Regions from separate parts of the Klebsiella sp. F11 genome, predicted to be linked through region 3. Evidence: predicted binding sites of a transcription regulator. Region 3 holds the regulator's gene; each other region holds the start of a gene.
What was found. The regulator LexA, encoded in region 3, represses DNA repair genes until DNA is damaged. The targets are predictions, from matches to a motif close to TNCTGTATGTACATACAGNA.
Positions count from the first base shown of each region.

Region 1: the regulator LexA is predicted to act here: its motif matches at 2,946-2,965, upstream of dinB (DNA polymerase IV).
Region 2: the regulator LexA is predicted to act here: its motif matches at 3,162-3,181, upstream of AC1M2H_RS15555 (DinI-like family protein).

Region 1 covers NZ_CM160060.1:4,493,139-4,498,861, forward strand. Annotated here, with positions in the region: gene pepD (cytosol nonspecific dipeptidase) at 1-1,331, shown strand, start outside; gene AC1M2H_RS22170 (GNAT family N-acetyltransferase) at 1,424-1,867, opposite strand; gene dinB (DNA polymerase IV) at 1,873-2,928, opposite strand; gene nqrM ((Na+)-NQR maturation NqrM) at 3,057-3,272, opposite strand; gene nqrF (NADH:ubiquinone reductase (Na(+)-transporting) subunit F) at 3,275-4,498, opposite strand; gene nqrE (NADH:ubiquinone reductase (Na(+)-transporting) subunit E) at 4,510-5,109, opposite strand; gene AC1M2H_RS22195 (NADH:ubiquinone reductase (Na(+)-transporting) subunit D) at 5,113-5,723, opposite strand, start outside.
Region 2 covers NZ_CM160060.1:3,136,696-3,142,418, forward strand. Annotated here, with positions in the region: gene AC1M2H_RS15535 (oxidoreductase) at 1-761, shown strand, start outside; gene umuC (translesion error-prone DNA polymerase V subunit UmuC) at 904-2,166, opposite strand; gene umuD (translesion error-prone DNA polymerase V autoproteolytic subunit) at 2,150-2,587, opposite strand; gene AC1M2H_RS15550 (hypothetical protein) at 2,862-3,056, shown strand; gene AC1M2H_RS15555 (DinI-like family protein) at 3,214-3,459, shown strand; gene AC1M2H_RS15560 (hypothetical protein) at 3,604-4,119, opposite strand; gene AC1M2H_RS15565 (small membrane protein) at 4,622-4,741, shown strand; gene AC1M2H_RS15570 (YnaM/YnfT family protein) at 5,016-5,111, shown strand; gene AC1M2H_RS15575 (DJ-1/PfpI family protein) at 5,707-5,723, shown strand, end outside.
Region 3 covers NZ_CM160060.1:5,268,653-5,274,375, forward strand. Annotated here, with positions in the region: gene zur (zinc uptake transcriptional repressor Zur) at 95-610, shown strand; gene AC1M2H_RS25890 (CsbD family protein) at 703-912, opposite strand; gene dinF (MATE family efflux transporter DinF) at 1,039-2,355, opposite strand; gene lexA (transcriptional repressor LexA) at 2,426-3,034, opposite strand; gene AC1M2H_RS25905 (diacylglycerol kinase) at 3,249-3,617, opposite strand; gene plsB (glycerol-3-phosphate 1-O-acyltransferase PlsB) at 3,747-5,723, shown strand, end outside.

The sequences.
Region 1 (5,723 bases), 780 kb from region 3:
AAGGCTTACATGCAGAACGCGACCAGGTTGGCAACATTCTGATTCGTAAAGCCGCTACCGCCGGGATGGAAAATCGTAAACCGGTCGTGCTGCAGGCGCACCTCGATATGGTGCCGCAGAAAAACAACGATACCGTTCACGACTTTACTAAAGATCCGATTCAGCCGTATATCGACGGTGCGTGGGTCAAGGCCCGCGGGACCACCCTGGGCGCGGATAACGGCATCGGCATGGCTTCCGCTCTGGCGGTGCTGGCCGATGACTCTGTCGAACACGGTCCGCTGGAAGTGCTGCTGACCATGACCGAAGAAGCCGGTATGGACGGCGCGTTTGGCCTACAGGCCAACTGGCTGCAGGCCGATATCCTGATTAATACCGACTCGGAAGAAGAAGGCGAAATCTATATGGGTTGCGCCGGCGGTATCGACTTCACCTCCAACCTGCCGCTGGCGCGCGAAGCGATCCCGGCCGGTTTCCACAGCTTTAAGCTGACGCTAAAAGGGCTGAAAGGCGGCCACTCCGGCGGTGAAATTCACGTCGGCCTGGGGAATGCCAACAAGCTGCTGGCCCGCTTCCTCGCCGCTCACGCCGTCGAGCTGGATCTGCGCCTGGTCGATTTCAACGGCGGCACCCTGCGCAACGCCATTCCGCGTGAAGCCTTCGCCACCGTTGCCGTCGCGGCAGAGAAAGTCGATGCACTGAAGGCGCAGGTCAGCGCCTACGAGGCGATCCTTAAAAACGAGCTGGCGGTAAAAGAGAAGAATCTGGTGCTGTTGCTGGATGCGGCCGCTAATGATAAAGCGGCGCTAACGGCGCAATCCCGTGACGGCTTTGTTCGTCTGCTGAACGCGACGCCAAACGGCGTGATCCGTAACTCCGACGTGGCGAAGGGCGTGGTCGAAACCTCCCTCAACGTCGGCGTGGTCACCATGACCGATGATAACGTCGAAATCCACTGCCTGATCCGCTCCCTGATCGACAGCGGCAAAGACTACGTCGTCAGCATGCTGGACTCGTTAGGCAAGCTGGCGGGAGCGAAAACCGAAGCCAGGGGCGCCTACCCGGGCTGGCAGCCGGATGCAAACTCGCCGGTGATGCATCTGGTCCGCGAAACCTATCAGCGTCTGTTTAATAAAACGCCGAATATCCAGATTATTCACGCCGGCCTGGAGTGCGGGCTGTTCAAGAAGCCGTACCCGGATATGGATATGGTTTCTATTGGGCCGACCATTACCGGGCCGCACTCTCCGGATGAGCAGGTGCATATCGAAAGCGTTGGCCAGTACTGGACGCTGCTGACTGAACTGCTGAAAGCGATTCCGGCAAAATAAGCGGCCAGCTACGGATTTGATCTCTCCGGGTTCTCCCGGATGCGGGCGGCGGCCTCGTCGCCCGCAAATCTAACCCCGGCGAAAGCCAGTACCTACCTCACCTTCTCCATGCGATAATTAGTAAACGTCTCCCCGCGCGCGACTACCTGCTGCTCTGCTATGACCGTGAAGCCATGACGCATAAAGCAGGCTTTTGCCGTGATGCTGGCCTCCACCCGCAGCGTCCCTCGCGGAATTTGCCTGAACAGCTCGGCGAGCAGCGCCCCAGCAACTCCCTGACGGGCGCGTTCGGGCGCGACAAACAGGAGATCGATATCGCCGCCGATGGCGCTAATAAAGCCGACCGGCTGCCGCTCAATCTCCGCCACCAGCACCCGGGAGTCGCGCATTTTTTGCCGCCAGCGGTCCTCGTCGACCTGCGCCCAGGCGGCGATTTGCCGCGGCGAATAGTCGCGGCTGGCGGTCTGCCGAACCGCACGCAGGAAGATGGCGCACAGCGCGGAAAAATCGTCATCCCGGTAGTCTCTAATCTGCAGCATCGCTATAGTCCCAGAACCAGCTGCCGCTCCAGCTGGGGATCGAGTAACGTAACGTGCAGCCCCACCAGCCGCACCCCGCGGCCGCCGCGCCGCTCATGCCAGGCTTTGTAGGCCGTGGCGAGCAAATCGTCTTTACTCAGCCGCGGCCAGACGTGCTCCTGGGTGGTTTGCTGAAAATCATTAAACTTGAGCTTTACCCCCTGGCGGGCAATCAGCAGATCCGGCTTAACCTTAATCAGCCGCCGCTCCAGCTCCTGGTAGAGGTTCTCGATAATCGCCTCACAGTCGCCCCATCGGTGAATATCCTCCGCCAGCGTACGCTCGACGCCCACCGATTTACGCTGCCGCGTATTGTTGATTTCCCGCTCGTCGATGCCCTGGCTCCTCTCCCAGAGGATGCGGCCGAATTTGCCAAAGCGCTTGAGCAGCATCGCCAGATCGCTTTTCTGCACATCTTCGCAGGTACGTAGCCCCATATTCTCCAGCTTTGCCGCGGAGACTTTTCCCACGCCGGGTATTTTCGCCAGCGGCAGGGTTCTGACGAATTCTGCGACCTGATGCGGCGCAATCACAAACTGGCCGTTGGGTTTATTCATATCGGAGGCGATTTTGGCGAGAAATTTCACCGGAGCGATGCCGGCGGAGGCGGTGAGCTGCAGCTCACGCTGAATGGTCTGGCGGATCTCCTCCGCCATCAGCGTCGCCGAGCCCTGGCAGTGGACGCTGTCGGTCACGTCAAGAAACGCCTCATCGAGCGAGAGGGGTTCAATCAGCGAGGTGTAGCGCGAGAAAATTTCCCGGATATGGGCCGATGCCTCTTTGTAGGCGTCAAAGCGCCCCGGCAGCAGCGTCAGATGCGGGCAAAGCTTCAGCGCCATCGCCGTTGGCATGGCGCTACGCACGCCAAACTTACGCGCCGGATAGTTGGCGGTACTGATGACCCCCCGCTGGACCCGGCTGCCGCCGATGGCGATGGGAATATCCCGCAACGCCGGGTTATCGCGCATTTCGACCGCGGCAAAGAAGCAGTCCATATCAACATGGATGATTTTGCGCATAGCTAGCCCTCACTGACCACTGGACAAGTATACAGCACAATTCTGTCTAATGAGAAGAGAAGGGGGAAAAATGCGCGGAAGCGAAGCCCCGGCGGCGCCGGGGCGTTTAGCGGATTAGCCAGAGGTGATTAAAGGATCCGGTCCCGCTGGCGCTGCGCTGCCCGCGCCAGACGCTTTTTGCGCGCGTCGCACGGCTCCGGGCAGTCGCAGACCTTTTCCAGACCCAGCGAGGCGATCCCGCCGCAGCTCCCCTGCAGGCTTTTGCGCTTCACCAGATACCCCACCGACATCCCGAGGATAACCAGGGCGAAAATCACAAAGGTAGCGAGAAACAGGGTCCACATCATCAGCCTCCAAAGTCATCCAGCAAGATGTTTTCATCCTCAACGCCGAGATCTTTCAGCATTTTAATGACCGCGGCGTTCATCACCGGCGGCCCGCACATATAAAACTCGCACTCCTCCGGCGCCGGATGATCGCGCAGGTAGTTCTCATAGAGCACGTTGTGGATGAAGCCGGTATGACCATTCCAGCTATCTTCCGGCAGCGGATCGGACAGCGCCACGTGGAAGGTAAAGTTAGGATTTTCCCGCGCCAGCTGTGCGAATTCATCGTCGTAGAACATTTCGCGCAGCGAGCGCGCGCCGTACCAGAAGCTGATTTTACGCCCGCTGTACAGCCGCTTGAGCTGATCGAAAATATGCGAACGCATCGGCGCCATGCCGGCCCCACCGCCGATAAAGACCATTTCAGCGTCGGTATCTTTGGCAAAAAATTCGCCGAACGGCCCGGAAATCGTCACCTCATCACCGGCCTTCAGCGACCAGATATAGGAAGACATAATGCCCGGCGGCGCGTCCGGCACCTTCGGCGGCGGTGTGGCAATACGCACGTTGAGCATAATCATGCCCTTTTCGTCCGGGTAGTTAGCCATCGAGTAGGCGCGCAGGGTGGGCTCTTTTACCTCGGAGACATAGCGGAACAGGTTAAACTTATCCCAGTCGGCGCGGTACTCATCCGGCACGTCGAAGTCAGCATACGCCACCTTGTGCGACGGGCACTCGATCTGGACATATCCCCCAGCGCGGAACGGTACAACTTCGCCGTCCGGCACGCGCAGCTTCAGCTCTTTGATAAACGTCGCTTTGTTATCATTGGAGATCACTTCGCAATGCCATTTTTTGACCCCGAAGATCTCTTCCGGCAGCTCGATCTTCATGTTTTGCTTCACCGCCACCTGACAGGCCAGCCGGCAGCCCTCTTTCGCCTCACGTTTGGTGATATGGGAAAGCTCGGTCGACAGGATATCGCCGCCGCCCTCTTTCACCGTCACCCGACACTGGCCGCAGGAACCGCCGCCGCCGCAGGCGGAGGAGACAAAGATTCCGTTGCTGGACAGCGTATTGAGCAGCTTATCGCCCGCCGATGTGCGGATCTGTTTATCCGCTTCGTTATTGATCTCAATAACCACCTCACCGGCGTTGACCAGCTTTGAACGCGCGGCGAGAATCAGCCCCGAAAGCACCAGCACAATCAGGGTGAACATCATGACGCCAAGAATAATTTCCATACTTTCCGCCCTTATAGCTGCACGCCGGAGAATGACATAAAGCCCAGCGCCATCAGACCGGTGGTAATAAAGGTGATCCCTAACCCGCGCAGGCCGGCAGGTACGTTGGCATATTTCATTCTCTCCCGGATGCCCGCCAGGGCGACAATCGCCAGCGTCCAGCCGATACCGGAACCGAAGCCATAAACAATGGATTCCGGGAAGTTGTAGTCACGCTGCACCATGAAGGAGACGCCGCCAAAGATCGCACAGTGCACGGCAATCAGCGGCAGGAAGATCCCCAGCGCGTGGTATAACGCCGGGAAATACTTATCGAGGATCATCTCGAGGATCTGCACCAGCGCGGCGATCACGCCGATAAAGGAAATAAAGTTGAGAAAACTTAAATCGACGCCCTCCGCCAGCGCCCCGTCGCGCAGCACCAGGTTATAGATCAGGTTATTGATCGGTACCGCCAGCCCAAGCACGATGGTCACCGTCAGGCCGAGACCAAAGGCGGTGGAGACCTTTTTCGATACCGCGAGGAAGGTGCACATCCCGAGGAAGAAGGCCAGTGCCATATTTTCAACGAATACGGCGCGGACAAACAGGCTGATATAGTGAGCCGCCATCGTTTACTCCTTTTCCTGCTGTTCCGGCTTCCAGCTGCGCAGCGCCCAAATCAGCAAACCGATAATAAAGAAGGCGCTCGGCGCCAGCAGGAACAGGCCGTTCGGCTGATACCAGCCGCCGTTCTGCACCGTCTCCAGCACGGTTATGCCAAAGAGCTTGCCGCTGCCGATAAGCTCGCGCAGGAAGCCGACCACGATCAGAATGGCGCCATATCCCAGTCCGTTGCCGATACCGTCCATAAAGCTGGCCAGCGGCGGCGACTTCATGGCGTACCCTTCCGCCCGGCCCATCACGATGCAGTTGGTGATGATCAGCCCGACAAATACCGACAGCTGCCGGGAGGTCTCATAGGCAAAGGCGCGCAGCAGCTGGTCCACCACAATCACCAGCGAGGCGACGATCGTCATCTGCACGATCATCCGCACGCTGTTGGGAATATGGTGGCGGATCATCGAGATAAACATGCTGGAAAAGGCCGTCACCAGCGTGACCGCGAGGGTCATCACCAGCGCAGTTTCCAGCTTAGTGGTCACGGCCAGCGCCGAACAGACCCCCAGCACCTGCAGCGTAATGGGGTTATTGGCCAGCAGCGGCCCCACCAATACGCGCTTCA
Region 2 (5,723 bases), 2.1 Mb from region 3:
TGCAGGAAGCCCGCGAGCTGATTGCCCTGGCGCAGGAGAAGCAGCTGCTGCTCTCGGTATTCCACAACCGCCGCTGGGACAGCGACTTCCTCGGGATCAAGCAGGTTATTGAGCAGGGACTTATCGGCAACGTTAAGCACTTCGAGTCCCATTTCGACCGCTTCCGTCCGGAAGTTCGCGTCCGCTGGAGAGAGCAAAACGTGCCGGGCAGCGGCCTGTGGTTTGATTTAGGGCCGCACCTGATCGATCAGGCTCTGCAGCTGTTCGGCCTGCCGCAGTCGGTGCAGGGCAACATCGCCACCCTGCGCCAGGGCGCCGAGATTAACGACTGGGCGCACGTGGTCCTGAACTATGCTCAGCATAAGGTCATTCTGCACTGCAGCATGCTGGTTGCCGGCGGCAGCGCGCGCTTTACCGTTCATGGTGACCAGGGCAGCGCGGTCAAACAAAAAGCCGACCAGCAGGAGAGCCAGCTGCTGGCGGGCGTCATTCCCGGCAGCGAAAGCTGGGGCCACGACGACGACAGCCTGAGCGTTTTTGACGCGCAGTCGCAGGTTCAGCAAGTGGCCGCCCCGCGCGGAGATCAGCGTCAGTACTACATCAACGTGCGCGATGCGCTCAGCGGCAGGATTGAAAACCCGGTACAGCCGCTGCAGGCGCTCGCCGTGATGGCGGTGCTGGAGGCCGCCGTTCGCTCCGCCGAAACCGGCACCCTGCAGACGCTGGAGCTGACCGCCGACGAGCTGGCCGCGCTGAAGTAAGCCTCACATTAACGTGGCCTGCGGCTGCGCAGGCCACGCCCTTCTCCCGGCCTTCACTCGGGGCGTCGCTTTCAAAGGTCATCGTTTACGCTCGTTCCGTACGTTCCGGCGGCAGATCGCTTGCCGCGGTGGCGCAGGCGACCTATTTAACGACGGGCAAATCGGCGTAGCGGGTCGTATAGCCGGGCGATAGCATCTCACGCTTCATCGTCCAGCTTTTTTGAATCCCCTGCCCGGCAAACCACACGCTGCCGCGCCCCGAGCGGTTCAGGCTATCCACCACCTGCATCAGCGCGGCGCTATTCGCCCGCGGCTGATACTCATCAAACAAATTGAGCTGCGCCACGCCCTGGCTGAAGAAATCGCTCAGCATGATGCCGGCCTTCATATAGCGAAAGCCCTCCTTCCACACTCTCTCCAGCGCATGGATCGCGACGCGAATAATATCCCGGGTATCGTCAGATGGCGTTGCCAGTCGGCCGCTGGCCTGGGGAGCGTAGAAGGCTTCGTTTTCGGCGTGCGGGCTGGTGCGCATAAAGACGCTGACCACGCAGCAGCGCTGCTTCTCGGCCCTGAGCTTTTCCGCCGCGCGCTCAGCATAGGCGCAAACCGCCTGATGCATATCGCTATATTGGGTAATGCGGTGGCTAAAGGAACGGCTACAGATAATCTGCTGTTTGGCCGGCGCAAACTCATCCACCTGCAGACAGGATTCCCCCCGCAGCTCGCGCACCGTGCGCTCCAGCACGACGTTAAAGTGCTTACGCATCACCCAGGTCGAGCTGTCGGCAAGCTGCAGAGCGTTTTCGATGCCCATCAGCTCCAGCTTTTTTGCGATCCGCCGGCCCACGCCCCACACTTCATGCACCGGCACCAGAGCGAGCAGCCGGCGCTGGCGATCGCGATGCGATAGTTCGACAACGCCGCCGGTTTGGCGCCACTTTTTAGCCGCGAAATTAGCCAACTTGGCGAGCGTTTTGGTCGGCGCGATGCCAACCCCCACCGTGAGCCCGGTATGCTTCAGGACCCGATCGCGCATTTGCTGGCCAAATGTCTCAAGCGGCATATAGCCGGAGATACCGGCTAAATGAACAAAGGCCTCATCGATGGAGTATATTTCAATCCCCGGCGTCATCTCCGCCAGCGTCTGCATGACCCGGTGGCTGAGATCGGCATAGAGCGCGTAGTTCGAGCTAAAAACCGCCACCTGCAAACGCTGCAAATCATCCTTAATTTTGAAATAAGGCGCGCCCATGGGGATGCCCAGCGCCTTTGCCTGCGCCGAACGTGAAATAATACAGCCATCGTTATTTGAGACCACCACCACCGCTTTTCCCTGCAGGTCCGGCCGGAAAACCGCTTCGCAGGAGGCGTAGAAGCTGTTGACATCAACAAGCGCGAACATGGCGGTGTGATTTTAAGCTGAAGGTGACCACGCCAAATATTTGCAGCTCCTCTCCCGGCTGGCAGACGACAGGAGAGTAGTTGAGGTTACGCGGCATGAGCTGAAGGAACGGTCGGGTTTGCAGCTGCTTTACGGTAAACTCGCCGGCAACGGCGGCAATCACAATATCGCCGTGCTCGGCGGTCAGCGAGCGATCGACCACCAGCAGGTCGCCATCGTCAATTCCGGCGTCCGTCATTGAATCGCCGCTCACCCTGACAAAGTAGGTCGCATTTGGATGCCTGATGGCCAGCTTGTTCAAATCGAGCGTATCTTCGACATAATCCTGGGCCGGGCTGGGAAACCCGCAGGGTACAAGATCGCGAAACAGCGGCACCAAAAACCGTGACGACGGCTCAACCGGCTTGTAGAACGTCAACATAAACTCACCTGGCATAATTACTGTGTTTATATACAGTATTATTAAATCATTCGGGTTAGGCAAGCCGCTTATGCCACCCTATCGCGAAGGTCTTGAAGTTCCGCCATATTTAGCCGAACGCGCGGCTCACCGTGCTCTGCGGCGTTAAAAATAAGGCGTCTCTGGAAAACTCACGTAATTCGTAGCAGGATAGAGGCCGTAAGCAGCGCGTTATGGTGAGGTGCCATATCGCAAGCTATGGCGATTCGTCCGACATACTGAACGGGAGATTCTTATGTACTACACGCTGGGAGATACCACCCTCCACTTTTATCGCTATCAGTGCCGTTTCTACGTTGCCCACTGGGATGGCGGCAACGTAATGACCGACAAGTTCAGGCAGTTCATCGAGTTGATTACTGAGAAAACGGGGATTGATGCGCAGAAGGTCGAGGCGGCTGCGCGCGACTATTTCAACAACGTCGATTAAACGTCGTTGCGTGGCGGGATAAACGACCGCCGCTCATTACGTGAAAGCCCCATGCTGGCCGGCCGGCGAGGCGGAAAACGCGCGCTGTTCTCCCTCTCGCCTTGACACTGTACAAAAAAACAGTATAACTACTGCCTACCGTTACAGGAGCCGAAGCATGTTTGTAGAACTGGTTTATGACAAAAGAAATTTTGAAGGGTTAGCCGGAGCCAAAGAGACCATTATGGCTGAACTCACGAAACGTATTCACCGCATTTTTCCCGAGGCCGACGTTCGCGTAAAGCCGATGATGACGCTGCCGGCAATCAATACGGATGCCAGTAAGCATGAAAAAGAGCAGATCGGCCGCGTCGTTCAGGAGATGTTTGAAGAAGCGGATATGTGGATGACCGCAGACGAATAAGCCGGGCCGCAGCGTTGATATCAACGGCGGGCTTTTCAGGGACCGGCGTTAGCATTGAGCAATACCGCTCCCTGGACATCAATTTCCCCTGCAGCTATTTTCCCGGCTACCGGCGCTGCTCGCCAGCCGTTTAAATACGCCCGCCTACTCGCCAGACTTAAATTTAGGCTCCGGCAAAATCGGCGGCGTTGAGTCCTCAAAGCGCAGCCAGTGCTGCCAGATATCATGAACCTGCAGCTCAATAAGCTCTTCCTGGCGTAAAGCCATCATAGCCCCGCGCCGCGTACCGCCTTCAGCATCGATCCCGGCCGCAGTAGACGCCTTATCAATTAAATTATCCCAGGCTTGACCTTCATCATTAAATGCCGACAGCGTTTTCTGTAACCGAGCCGGATCGTCCCTGCCGTCCTGCGCTATTCTTTTCGCGGCCGTCGCCAGATATTTATCCTTCACCCAGCCGATCTGCGCGAGTTTCTTTGCCATGCACTCATTAATATCGATCGTGGTCTGCTGCGGCATTCCAAAACAGCTAATGCTGAAAGTTTCAACGCCATCGTTTAAATCGCTGCCGGGCTGATTTCTGTCATCTGAAGCCAGGGAAACAAGGGGCTGCGCCAATGCCAGGCAGAAACACACTCCCTGAATAGTACGCAATTTCATATTCATAGCCTGAATAAAGTGAGATGCCCTGCAGATTAACCTAGCCATGGCGGCCGGGGAATGGCTCCCGTCCTGCCCATAGCCATTTTTTGCAACGGTTTGCCGCAAAAACGCAGGCAACGCTCAGCGGGGTACGGCAGGCGTCATCGCTCGGCGGCACGTTTTTCCTCTCCTGCGCGGCTCATCCAAAGATGACCCCATGTTTCTAATTTGTTTCAGTTAGTTAGTTCATCAACGCGGAGCGGATGATGCTCGCTACTGGCCCGAACAACCCAAATCTCTCTCAGCATCTTTAAGCAAAATATCGATAATTCATTGAAATATTATTCTAAAGTTAAGCGCATTTATCGACATTAAACACCAAAATCAATACATAAATATCATTTAAAAAACTTTTCTTATAACTATGCAAAATATTTCATTAGGATTTTTCTTAAGGCGAGAGTAAATTTCTTCGCATAAAAGCAAGAATATCCATAAATTTCTCGGGGAATAAATGCGTATGGCGAATTTTCTTTTTCTGGCACTGGCGGTCGCGCTACTCCTGGTCGCTGTTTTTTCTCTTATTTCGTATATAGGGGATCGCAAGAAACAAAAATTTACTTTCAAAAAAAGACGCTAACGGCAGTAAAGTCAGGGAACGAACGCGCGTTTAGTCTCTTTAACCCACGCCGCTGCGCGATCGCACGGACCGTCCTTAAACGACATCTATTTGCAATACCTTGAATAACCAGAATTATTGCGCATCCCCGGCTTAGGGCGGCGCAATATATTATTATGCGTAACGTCAGGCCAGCGCATCCCGAACGAATTCCGCTTATTTATGGAACTATTGCTCAGGTACGTAGTCTGACCACTGTCAGTATTAAACTATCGAGATTGCTGTGACCACACTTATGATTGTTGTAACAACGCTGGCCGTACTTAGCCTGTTGGCATTGAGCCTGGCAAAAGTTGGCATCGCCGTATCCAATAACCCCGACGAATTCTGATTACCCTTCGGGCCGTTAGCGAACCTCCAGGACTCTCTATCGCTGATGCTATCTACCACACGTCAGCGATAATCGTTTTGCCGTACCGCCACCCTCTCCTGTGCAGAAAAAGCATATTGCGCACCTTGCCCTTACCGCCGCTGGCGCGCAATCCTCCTTTTCAGGGCCGCGGCATCTCCACGATTTATCGTCCGCGAGCGCTGACGCGCTGGCCGTGAAAATAGCCGGCAAATCCTACTTCTTCTTGTTCTTGCGCCGATATTTACGCTTAAATTTCAGATCTATAGCAAAAATAACCACAATCACACCAACAAGCCATAACAGAGTAGCACCGGTTTCAGCAACGTTCACAACGTCCCTTTATCTATCAATTAATATTATGGGTCATGCTAAGGACTCTATGAAACCAGTAAGCAACCGTTTTCATTACCATGAGATGGCAAAAATATGGCGGAATGTCGCATCCGCGAGCAACAGGTCAGAAATCAACCGTCGCCGGATGGAATCGAGCTCCCAGGGCAGAGATTGACGGTTCGCATTCCCTCCTCCACCAGGCTATATCTTAGACACCTTTATTCGTGCAGGAGTGGTGATGATGAGCAAGAAGATTCT
Region 3 (5,723 bases):
ATGCATCAGGTATAGCACAAACCGTGGGTTCTCGGCGTTTTGCCAGGATCGTGATAAAGTAACAACTTCATCGTTACGCAACCAGAGGATGCTCATGGATAAGTCCACTTCGCAAGACATGTTAGCGCATGCTGAAAAGCTCTGCGCGCAGCGGGGCGTGCGCCTGACTCCGCAGCGCCTGGAAGTGTTGCGCCTGATGAGCCTGCAGCAGGGAGCGATCAGCGCTTACGATTTGCTCGATCTCCTGCGCGGTAAAGAGCCGCAGGCCAAGCCGCCAACGGTCTATCGGGCGCTGGAGTTTCTGCTGGAGCAGGGTTTCGTGCACAAGGTGGAATCAACCAACAGCTACGTGCTGTGCCATCTGTTCGATCAGCCAACCCATAGCTCAGCGATGTTTATCTGCGATCGCTGCGGGGTGGTGACAGAAGAGTGCGCGGAAGGCGTAGAGGACATCATGCATACGCTGGCGGCAAGAATGGGCTTCGCCCTGCGCCATAACGTGATTGAAGCGCACGGCCTGTGCGCGGGCTGCGTCGAGGTAGAGGCCTGTAACGCGCCGGATCGCTGCCATCATGACCACACGATCCAGATTAAAAAGAAAGCCCGCTGAGGCGTTAGCCACAGCGGGAATCAGGGGATTTCGCACATCCTTGTCGCGTTCGGGCAGGCAATAACAAAGGGTTAGCGCTCTAAATTTGCTCGCTACCAGCGATAGTCATTTTTGCTTTCCCAGTCGGACACCTCTTTCTCCGCCCGATCTTTAGCGTAACCGTAACGCTCCTGGATTCGACCGACCAGCTGATCGCGCTTGCCCTCGATGACGGTCATATCATCGTCGGTAAGCTTGCCCCACTGCTCTTTTGCTTTACCTTTTAACTGTTTCCAGTTACCGCCGATTTCGTCTTTATTCATGATTCAGTCCTCATCGTTCGGTGAGTTAACAGCCCGCTGTGTGCCGGACATAGAGTTAACTATAGATGAGAATGCTGGGTTGATTTTATTATTCGGAATCTTTAACCATATTAAAGACAGAATGCGTTATGAAAACCAGGTTCCGCGCCGCCAGTGCCGTCGCCAGATCAGCGCCAGCGACAGGCCCCGCAGCGCCAGGAACACCGTCAGCGCCAGCCACAGGCCGTGGTTACCGAGCACCGGCAGAGTCAGCAGGGTTAAGGCAAAGCCCGCAGCGGCCACCGCCATGCTGTTACGCATTTCGCTGCCGCGCGTCGCGCCGATAAACATCCCGTCCAGCAGATAGCACCAGACGCCAATCACCGGCAGAATCATCTGCCAGAACAGATAGCGGTCGGCGAGCTGCTGGAGCGAGGGTATCGAGGTCAGCAGGGCGATAATCTGCTCTCCCGCCACGCTGTAGATCAGCGCAAAAGCCAGCGCGACCATGCCAGATTGTCGGCAGGCGGCACGCCACACCTCCAGCAGCCTGCTGCCATCGCGCGCGCCGTAGGCCTGCCCGGAGTGGGCCTCCACGGCGTAGGCAAAGCCATCTAACGCATAGGCGGTGAAGGTGAGCATAGTCATCAGAATAGCGTTCACCGCCACGATATCGCCCCCCAGACGCGCGCCAAACACGGTCACCGCGCCAAAGCAGAACTGCAGCAGCAGGGAGCGCAGCATAATGTCGCGATTCAGGGCCAGCAGCCGCCGGATATCGCCGCGCCAGGCGCCCTTGAGCATAGCGAACGACACGCCGCGCAGCGTCAGTACGCGTTTCGCCATCAGCAGGCCAATGATAAAGGTGGCGTATTCGGCGCTCACCGTCGCCAGCGCCGCGCCCTGCACGTTCATGTGCAGGCCCATCACCAGCCACAGGTCGAGGACGATATTCAGCAGGTTGCCGACAATCAGCAGGATCACCGGCGCGCGGGCATACTGGACGCCCAGCAGCCAGCCCAGCAGCACCAGGTTCGCGAGCGAGGCCGGGGCGCTCAGCCAGCGGATTTCGAGGAAACGCCGGGCCTGCTCCAGCACCGCTTCGCTACCGCCGACGATATGCAGCGCCAGGTTAATGAGCGGCATACGAAACAGAACGATCAGCAGACCGGCGGCCAGCGCCAGTCCAAGCGGCTGCACCAGCGCGCGCGCCAGGCGAACGGGATCCTTTGCGCCGAACGCCTGCGACGTCAGGCCGGTGGTGCTCATGCGCAGAAAGAGCAGCAGCATGAACAGAAAGCTGGTTGCCGTAGCCCCGACCGCCACGCCGCCCAGGTAAACCGGGCTATCAAGATGGCCGATAACCGCCGTATCCACCAGCCCCAGCAGCGGGACGGTGATATTGGAGAAAATCATCGGTAGCGCCAGGCGCCACAGGGCCTTATCAGCAGCGTTAAAAAACATGGAGAAGAGCCTGAGCGAGGAGAGACAGCGCAGCATCACGCATCGGACGATGCTGCGTCAGAACAGAGGGTTACAGCCACTCGCCGTTGCGGATGACGCCGACGGCCAGTCCTTCAATAGTGAAGTTTTGCTCGCGCAGGTTCACCACGATCGGTGAAAACTCGCTGTTTTCCGGCAGCAGTTCGACGACGTTACCCTGCTTTTTCAGGCGTTTAACCGTCACTTCTTCGTCGATACGCGCAACCACCACCTGTCCGTTACGCACGTCCTGCGTTTTGTGTACCGCCAGCAGATCGCCGTCCAGAATACCAATGTCTTTCATCGACATACCGCTGACGCGCAGCAGAAAGTCGGCGCTCGGCTTGAACATGGCCGGATCGACCTGGAAGTGGCCTTCGATGTGCTGCTGCGCCAGCAGCGGCTCGCCGGCGGCGACGCGGCCAATCAGCGGCAGGCCGGGCTCTTCTTCAGTCAGCAGGCGGATGCCGCGGGAAGCGCCGGAAACGATCTCGATAGCGCCTTTACGCGCCAGCGCTTTCAGGTGCTCTTCCGCCGCGTTTGGAGAACGGAACCCCAAGCGCTGAGCAATTTCCGCACGCGTCGGCGGCATGCCCGTCTGGCTGATGTGATCCCTGATGAGATCAAACACCTCTTGCTGCCTGGTCGTTAACGCTTTCATCCCGCCCCCTGGGTGTATATACAGTTATGCTGTGAGTATATACAGCTAACGGTGATTTTGGAATCAAATTTCACACAAAAATCAGGAGATTCTTTTCTTTTGCCGCCCGCTACGGCCGGTTAGCACGGAGGAAGTTGCGGCGAAGCGCTGCTGCTCCACGCGGCGCAAAAAAAGCCGCGCGGAGGGCGACCGGGCGGCCTGATGCTGCGGAGGCTTAGCGATAGTGCGCCCACAGCAGCGTCACCCAGACGATCAGCGCGATGGCGATCGCCAGAAATACCGCCGCAGAGCCCATATCCTTCGCCCGTCCGGAAAGCTCATGGTGCTCAGGGCCGATCCGGTCCACCACCGCCTCAATCGCGCTATTAAGAATTTCGACTATCATCACTAACAGGACCGAGCCTATCAAAAGCACGCGCGTAACGGCGTCAACATCCAACCAGCAGGCGATCGCAATGGCAATAACGGTGGCGATACCTTCCTGACGAAAGGCGGCCTCATTTATCCATGCCGCACGAAAACCTTTCCAGGAATACCCAGCCGCTTTAATGATTCGGGTTAACCCGGTGGTATTATTGGCCATCAAAAGAACCTTTTTATGTAAATGACGTCAATGAGTGTACGCGTTTGCCGCGTGGCAACGGAAATTTTGCGCACTTTCTGTTATTCTTGCCGCGCATTTGCATGATTAACCAGAGGCTTCACATCGTTTATGTCCGGCTGGCAACGAATTTACTATAAATTACTGAATTTACCATTACGGCTGCTGGTAAAAAGCAAGTCTATTCCCGCAGAACCTGCTCAGGAACTGGGACTGGATACCTCGCGTCCGATTATGTACGTTCTGCCCTATAACTCGAAGGCAGACCTGCTGACGCTGCGCGCGCAGTGCCTGGAGCACGATTTAGCCGATCCGCTCGAACCGCTGGAAATCGACGGCACCCAGCTGCCGCGCTACGTCTTTATCCACGGCGGCCCGCGCGTCTTTACCTACTACACGCCGAAAGAAGAGTCCATCAAGCTGTTCCACGACTACCTCGATCTGCACCGCAACCACCCTGACCTCGACGTGCAAATGGTGCCGGTTTCAGTGATGTTTGGTCGTGCGCCCGGACGCGAAAAGGGCGAGGTCAATCCGCCGCTGCGCATGCTTAACGGCATTCAGAAATTCTTCGCCGTGCTGTGGCTCGGCCGCGACAGCTTCGTGCGCTTCTCGCCGCCGGTGTCGCTACGCCGAATGGCGTCCGAACACGGCACCGATAAGACCATTGCCCAGAAGCTGGCCCGCGTGGCGCGTATGCACTTCGCCCGCCAGCGCCTGGCCGCCGTCGGCCCGCGCCTGCCGGCGCGTCAGGATCTGTTCAACAAGCTGCTGGCGTCAAAAGCCATCGCCCGCGCGGTGGAAGACGAAGCCCGCAGCAAGAAAATCTCCCATGAGAAGGCGCAGCAAAACGCCATCGCGCTGATGGAGGAGATCGCCGCCAACTTCTCCTACGAGATGATTCGCCTGACCGACCGCGTGCTGGGTTTTACCTGGAACCGCCTGTATCAGGGGATTAACGTTCATAACGCCGAGCGCGTGCGCCAGCTGGCGCATGAAGGACACGAGATCGTCTACGTTCCGTGCCACCGCAGCCATATGGACTACCTGCTGCTCTCTTACGTGCTCTACCATCAGGGGCTGGTGCCGCCGCATATCGCCGCCGGCATCAACCTCAACTTCTGGCCGGCTGGGCCGATTTTCCGCCGCGGCGGCGCGTTCTTTATTCGCCGCACGTTTAAGGGCAATAAGCTCTACTCAACGGTATTCCGCGAATATCTTGGCGAACTGTTCAGCCGCGGCTATTCGGTGGAGTACTTCGTCGAGGGCGGACGCTCCCGTACCGGACGCCTGCTGGACCCGAAAACCGGCACCCTGTCGATGACTATCCAGGCGATGCTGCGCGGCGGCACCCGCCCGATCACCCTGGTGCCTATCTACATCGGCTACGAGCACGTGATGGAAGTCGGCACCTATGCCAAAGAGCTGCGCGGCGCGACCAAAGAGAAAGAGAGCCTGCCGCAGATGCTGCGCGGCCTGAGCAAGCTGCGTAACCTCGGCCAGGGATACGTTAACTTCGGCGAGCCGCTGCCGCTGATGACCTGGCTCAACCAGCACGTGCCGGAGTGGCGCGAGTCCATCGATCCTATCGAAGCCATTCGCCCGTCCTGGCTGACGCCGGCGGTAAACAGCATCGCCGCCGATCTGATGGTGCGCATCAACAACGCCGGCGCGGCGAACGCCATGAACCTGTGCTGTACCGCTCTGCTGGCGTCGCGCCAGCGTTCGCTGACCCGCGAGCAGCTGACCCAGCAGCTGGAGTGCTATCTCGATCTGCTGCGTAACGTGCCTTACTCCCCGGATGCGACCACGCCGCCGGCTTCCGCTAGCGAGCTTATCGACCACGCGCTGAAGATGAATAAGTTCGAGGTCGAGAAAGACACCATCGGCGACATCATCATTCTGCCGCGCGAGCAGGCGGTGCTGATGACCTACTATCGCAACAACATCGCCCATATGCTGATGATGCCTTCGCTGCTGGCGGCTATCGTCACCCAGCATCGGCGGATCGCCCGCGCGGAAGCGCTGCGTCACGTCAAGATGTTCTATCCGCTGCTGAAGGCCGAGCTGTTCCTGCGCTGGGAAAAA